DNA from 2 places in the Komagataeibacter diospyri genome. Region 2 is predicted to be linked to the other one. Evidence: predicted binding sites of a transcription regulator. Region 2 holds the regulator's gene; the other holds the start of a gene.

Region 1 (3,418 bases), 610 kb from region 2:
TCACGGCCCCGGACAAACGCGACCCGGCCCTGCTGAAAAAGCTGGAAGCTGTGGCGGGACGCGTGCTGAAGCGGGGCTGATCTGAGAAAGTAATAAAAGTTTTTGGGTGCCGCCTTTTTGAAAAAGGCGGTGTCTCTTTGAAGCATAAAAAAAAGCTTCACCAACAACTTCTTTGTTTTGGCTTCTGAAAGAACGTCCATGCCTTGCCCGGGCATGGACGTTTTTTATGCAGGGCTGTTACAGCCAGTGTTCAAAAAAGCTCAGTGTGCGCTGCATGGCCAGGGTTGCGGCGGCTTCGTTATAGGACGGGCGGTCGGTGCAGCCGAAACCGTGATCGGCCCCTTCATACGTGAAAATCTCGATATCCTCATGCGCGGCGCGGATGGCGTCGACTTCATCAGCGGGGATATGCGCGTCTTCCGCGCCAAAATGCAGTTGCACGGGGCAGTTGGGTACCTGGTTGCGGGTCTGGGCAATGCCACCGCCATACCACGCCACAGCCGCCGAGAACGCCTTTGTATGGCATGATGCTTCCCACGCCAGCTTGCCACCCCAGCAGAAGCCGACAATGCCCTTCTTTTCCGCAGGCAGGGTCCCGGCGGCAGCCACAAGGTCCTTCAGCGTATCGGCCTGTGCAATCCTGCTGCGCAGTTGCAGGCCTTCCTGCATGCCGGTGCTGTCATAGGGCAGGATGGCGTCGCGCTTCACGCGGTCAAACAGGGCAGGGGCAATTGCCTGATACCCCTGTGCGGCAAAGGCATCGCAAACGGCGCGGATATAGGGCGTGATCCCGAATATTTCCTGTACCACCACAACGCAGCGCGCGGCATCAGGCCGACCGGCCCGGTAGGCGGAAAAGGTGTGCCCGTCCGCCGCTGTAACGGTGATGACTGCGCCCATGGTTTTGCTCCATTCGTTCCTTCGTTGCCCGCCACACAATGATGCCGTGCCATCCCGCGTCAATATGAAACCCGCGTGAGGAGGCGGTTTACAAGAATTTTTTCCTGCCCCGGCAGCCTGTCACGGGAACAGGGGCCGCGTGCCGCGTGGGGGCATTGTGGTGGTCTCTGACCGGCTGTCGGGAATCGGCGCCATCATCCATCATGCACTGGGGTGAAGGCTGGGCTTCCGCTTTTGACGGGGTGGGATCTGTTTGGGTAACTGTTTGATATTAAAGTATAAAAATACAACATCCCGCTTTGTTGTCTTTGGGGGACGAATTATGCGTGCCCAGCCCCGCCGCTGTTCTTGACACCTGTATGGGGGCTTCCTATCTGGATGTTAGCACTCTCATGAGGGGAGTGCTAACGCGATGCGGCCTGGCGCGCGCGCCAACCGGTGGCGTTGCTTGATTCAAGGGCGTTACCTTTTAAGAGATTTGGAGCGATCCATGACGAAATTTCGTCCCCTGCATGACCGTGTGGTCGTCCGTCGCCTCAAGAGCGAGGAAAAAACAGCAGGTGGTATCATCATCCCTGAGACCGCCAAGGAAAAGCCGATGGAAGGCGAGGTGATCTCGGTGGGCGCAGGTGCCCGTAACGAGCAGGGTCAGGTTGTGCCCCTCGACGTGAAGGCGGGTGACCGCGTCCTGTTCGGCAAGTGGTCGGGCACGGAAGTGACGATCGACGGTGAAGAACTGCTGATCATGAAGGAAAGCGACATCATGGGCGTGGTCGCCTGACCCACCCGGTGTTTTCCTGACCGAGTAACCTTTTAGAACTTTCCATATCGGAGAAGAAGAAAATGGCAGCCAAGGACGTAAAGTTCGGCGGTGAAGCCCGCCAGCGCATGCTGCGTGGCGTGGATATTCTTGCAGACGCGGTAAAGGTGACGCTGGGCCCGAAGGGTCGTAACGTTGTCTTGGACAAGAGCTTCGGCGCACCGCGCATAACGAAGGACGGTGTCTCCGTCGCCAAGGAAATCGAACTGGCTGACAAGTTCGAGAACATGGGCGCGCAGATGGTCCGTGAGGTCGCATCCAAGACCAACGACATCGCAGGCGACGGCACCACCACGGCGACCGTGCTGGCGCAGGCCATCGTGCGTGAAGGTGCCAAGGCTGTTGCCGCCGGCATGAACCCGATGGACCTCAAGCGCGGCATCGACAAGGCGGTTGGTGTTGTCGTTGAAGAGCTGAAGAAGAACGCGAAGAAGATCACGACCCCGGCCGAGACGGCACAGGTCGGCACGATTTCCGCCAATGGCGAAAAGGAAATCGGCGAGATGATCTCGCAGGCCATGCAGAAGGTCGGCTCCGAAGGCGTCATCACGGTGGAAGAAGCCAAGGGCCTGCACACCGAGCTGGACGTGGTCGAGGGCATGCAGTTCGATCGTGGCTACATCTCCCCGTATTTCGTGACGAATGCGGAAAAGATGACCGTCGATCTGGACAGCCCCTACATCCTGATCCACGAAAAGAAGCTGTCCTCGCTGCAGCCGATCCTGCCGCTGCTTGAAGCCGTGGTGCAGTCCGGTCGTCCGCTGCTGATCATTGCGGAAGACGTTGATGGCGAAGCGCTGGCGACCCTGGTCGTCAACAAGCTGCGTGGTGGCCTGAAGATCGCGGCCGTCAAGGCACCGGGCTTCGGTGACCGTCGCAAGGCCATGCTGGAAGACATCGCGATCCTGACCGGTGGCCAGGTCATCAGCGAAGACCTCGGCATCAAGCTGGAAAGCGTGACCCTGGACATGCTGGGCACCGCGAAGAAGGTGCACATCGACAAGGAAAACACCACCATTGTCGAAGGCGCTGGCAACACGGACGGCATCAAGGGCCGTTGCAGCCAGATCCGCGCGCAGATCGAGGAAACCACTTCCGACTACGACCGTGAAAAGCTGCAGGAACGCCTGGCGAAGCTGGCAGGCGGCGTGGCCGTGATCCGCGTCGGTGGCTCCACCGAGATCGAGGTGAAGGAACGCAAGGACCGCGTTGACGATGCCCTGCACGCGACCCGTGCGGCGGTTGAGGAAGGCATTGTCCCCGGTGGTGGCACGGCGCTTGCCCGCGCATCGACCAAGCTGGGTGGCCTGCACTTCCATAACGACGACCAGCGCGTCGGTGCGGACATCATCCGCAAGGCCCTGCAGGCTCCGCTGCGCCAGATCGCCCACAATGCGGGTGAAGACGGTGCGGTCATCGCCGGCAAGGTTCTGGAAAACGACACCTACACCTATGGTTTCGATGCCCAGATCGGCGATTACAAGGACCTGGTGGAAGCCGGCATCATCGACCCGATGAAGGTTGTCCGCACGGCGCTGCAGGATGCGGCATCGGTTGCCGGTCTGCTGATCACCACCGAAGCGATGGTGGCCGAGCGTCCGGAAAAGAAGGCCCCCGCAATGCCGGAAGGTGGCATGGGTGGTATGGGCGGCATGGGCGGTATGGATTTCTGATCCAGCCGTACATGCCATGGTCCCC
Region 2 (3,418 bases):
GACGGTGGCGACGGGAAAATACAGCCGTGCGCGCTCGATCATCTCCACCGTCACTTCCGACAGACCGACATGGCGGATCAGCCCCTGCGCGCGCATGGCCGCAATCGCCTCGAACTGCCGTTCGGGCGTGCAGTCCGGCCCCACGCGGTGCAGCTGCCACAGGTCAATGCGTTCGACCCCCAGCCTGCGCATGCTCATCAACACGCACTGGCGCAGGTAATCGGGATTGCCCACCGGCTTCCATATGTCGGGACCATGGCGCGTATGCCCGCCCTTGGTGGCGATAATGGTGTCCGTGTAGGGATGCAGCGCCTCGCGGATCAGGTCTTCGCTGACAAACGGGCCATAAGCATCCGCCGTATCGACGAAGTTTATGCCCAGTTCCGGCAGACGGCGCAGCGTGGCGAGTGCCGCAGCCCGATCGGCGGGTTCTCCCCATATGCCCTTGCCCGTAATGCGCATGGCCCCGAAGCCAAGCCGTGTGACCTCCAGGTCACCACCAATCATGAATGATCCGGACTGCCTTGCATCGGGTGTAAACATGCCATTTTCCTTACGCTGTGCGGGCACGCCGTGATCACTGTGGTCAGGACGTGCGGTTGCTGTCTGCCAGGCATAAGGCCACCCGCGCGAGTCCGGTTGCATGAAACCCCCGCAGTTCAGCCCAGCATGCGCCCGATCACCCGCGCCGTGTAATCCACCACGGGAATGATGCGGGCGTAATTGATGCGCGTCGGCCCGATCACGCCAATCGCGCCCACGATGCGGTTGGAATCCGTGCGGGCCGGGGCGACGACCACCGACATTCCCGCCATGCCGAACAACCCGCTTTCGGCACCGATGAAAATCCGCACCCCTTCGGATTCGCGTGCAAGGTCCAGCAGGCGCAGCATGGTTTCCTGTGTCTCCAGCCGCTCGAACAGCATCTGGATGGTGGTCAGGCGCTCGATTTCCGTTACATCGGCCAGCAGACGCCCCTGCCCGCGTATGAACAGGGTACCGCCGCGTTCATCGGCATCACTCCATGTCGCCAGCCCGCTTTCCACCACTTCAGCCGTCAGATGGTCCAGTTCGTTGCGGTTGGCGGTCATGTCGGTGCTGACCGTCTCACGCAGGCGATCCAGCGTCTGGCCCGACAGATGGGCGTTGAGGTAATTTCCTGCCTCCACCAGCGCCGAGGGCGGCAGGCCGGGCGGCGTCTCGATCACACGGTTTTCCACCTGCCCGTCCGCACTGACCAGAATAACCAGCGCGCGCCCCGGACCAAGGGCCACGAATTCAATATGCTTGATGGTGGTGCCATCGCTCTTGGGCGCCATGACCAGACCTGCCGCGGATGACAGGCCCGACAGCATGGACGACGCCTTGGCCAGCATGTCCTCAAGCGAACGACCCTTGACGTCCAGCATCCCCTCGATGCTTTCACGTTCTTCCTCGCTCAGGCTGCCAAACTGCAGCAGCCCATCGACAAACAGCCGCACGCCCTTTTCCGTAGGCAGCCGTCCTGCCGAGGCATGCGGCGAAAACAGCAGCCCGGCATCGGTCAGGTCCGCCATCACATTGCGAATCGTGGCAGGCGACAGCGACAGCGGCAGGCGCTGCGACAGGGTGCGCGACCCCATCGGCTCACCCGTTTCGACATACTGCTCCACGATTTCGCGCAGGATCGCGGCAGAACGCGCATCAAGCCCGGACAGCAGGGCTGGCTGCGATACCTGTGGTCGGTTTTCCATCGCCATGCCTCCTGTGTTGCACGTATCCATTCCATGCGGACCATCCGCATCCCCATCCTAGCAGATCCTGCCATGTCCTGCCCACGCGGGACTGGAAATAGGAACGGGTTGCAGGCTATGCCGCCCCATCACCTTGCGGAGTTTTACGCCCATGCGCCCATCCGGCCGTGCCATAGACGCCCTGCGTCCCGTCTTCATCCAGCCCGGCTTCGCCCACCATGCCGAAGGGTCCGCCCTGATCCGCATGGGCGGGACCGAAGTCCTGTGCGCCGCCACGATCGAAACCCGCGTGCCTTCCTTCCTGCGCGGCAAGGGACAGGGGTGGGTCACGGCGGAATACGGCATGCTGCCGCGCGCCACCCACAACCGGGGCCAGCGCGAAGCCGCAAAAGGCAAGCAGACCGGTCGCACACAGGAAATCCAGCGCCTGATCGCCCGCGCCCTGCGCGCGGTGGTGGACCTAAAGGCGCTGGGCGAAATCTCGGTCACTGTGGATTGCGACGTGCTGAACGCCGATGGCGGCACGCGCTGCGCCGCCATTACCGGGGCGTGGGTCGCACTGCGCCTGGCACTGGAAAAACTGGTGCGCAACGGCACTTTGCCCGCCCTGCCGATCAAGGGACAGGTCGCGGCCATATCCTGCGGGCTGACGGATGACGGCCCGGTTCTGGACCTGGACTACAGGGAAGACAGCACGGCCAGCGCCGACGCCAATTTCGTCCTGACCGCCGATGGCGGGATTGTGGAAATTCAGGGCACGGCGGAAAAGGATCCCTTTACCGAAGCCCAGTTCAACACCCTCATGCGGCTGGCCCGTACCGGCACGGCTGAACTGTTCCGTATCCAGACCGCTATTGTGGAAGAGGCACTAAAGGCATGAATACAACCCCTACCCGCCTGAACCGTGGCGACACGCTGGTACTGGCGACGCATAACCGGGGCAAGATCGCGGAATTCGCGGCACTGCTGGCAGGATACGGCATCCGTGTCGTCTCGGCTGGTGATCTGTCGCTGCCTGAACCGGAGGAAACCGCCGACAGTTTTACCGGCAATGCCGCCATCAAGGCCATAGCTGCGGCAGAAGCCGCCAACCTGCCCGCGCTGGCCGATGATTCGGGTTTCTGTGTTGCGGCTCTGGATGGCGCGCCGGGCGTCTTTTCCGCCCGCTGGGCTGGTCCGGAAAAGAATTACCCCGACGCCATGCGCCGCATCCATGACCAGATGGGCGATACCCCCGACCGCAGCGCGTGGTTCATTTCCGTCCTGTGTCTTGCATGGCCTGACGGGCGGACCGAAACCTTTGAAGGGCGCATTGACGGGCATGTCATCTGGCCGCCGCATGGCGAAAACGGTCACGGCTATGATCCCATCTTCGCCCCCGGCAGCGGCACCCGCAGCTTTGCGGACATGAGCGATGTGGAAAAGAACACCATCAGTCACCGCGCACTGGCTTTCGCGCTATTCCGTGACACCTGCCTGCCCGCGACAGCATAAGAGAAAAAGTTTTTGGTGAAGCTTTTTCAAAAAGCTTTGAAAACGCCGCATTTTTGAAAAAACGGCGGCACCTAGAAACTTCTGTTATTTTTATAATGAAAAAAGGCCGGTCCCCTTACGGGATCCGGCCTTTTTCACATGGTACAGACCACCGGCCTAACGCCCGGTCATGATCCGTTCCAGCAGTTGCG

Evidence for each region. Region 2 encodes HrcA, which represses chaperone genes, less so after heat shock. Its sites were predicted from a motif close to GTTNGCACTCNCNNNNNGNGAGTGCNAAC; they were not measured.
Region 1: groES (co-chaperone GroES) is a predicted target of HrcA. The motif match lies at 1,281-1,309, and genes of this name have one in related genera.

What each region holds. Positions count from the first base shown of each region.
Region 1 is NZ_CP171836.1:3,234,500-3,237,917, forward strand. It holds gene ACE2AA_RS15055 (S-methyl-5'-thioadenosine phosphorylase) at 1-80, shown strand, start outside; gene ACE2AA_RS15060 (dienelactone hydrolase family protein) at 238-900, opposite strand; gene groES (co-chaperone GroES) at 1,391-1,681, shown strand; gene groL (chaperonin GroEL) at 1,744-3,393, shown strand.
Region 2 is NZ_CP171836.1:2,623,521-2,626,938, reverse strand. It holds gene ACE2AA_RS12305 (aldo/keto reductase) at 1-543, opposite strand, end outside; gene hrcA (heat-inducible transcriptional repressor HrcA) at 660-1,739, opposite strand; gene rph (ribonuclease PH) at 1,885-2,613, shown strand; gene rdgB (RdgB/HAM1 family non-canonical purine NTP pyrophosphatase) at 2,610-3,227, shown strand; gene ACE2AA_RS12285 (nitronate monooxygenase family protein) at 3,384-3,418, opposite strand, start outside.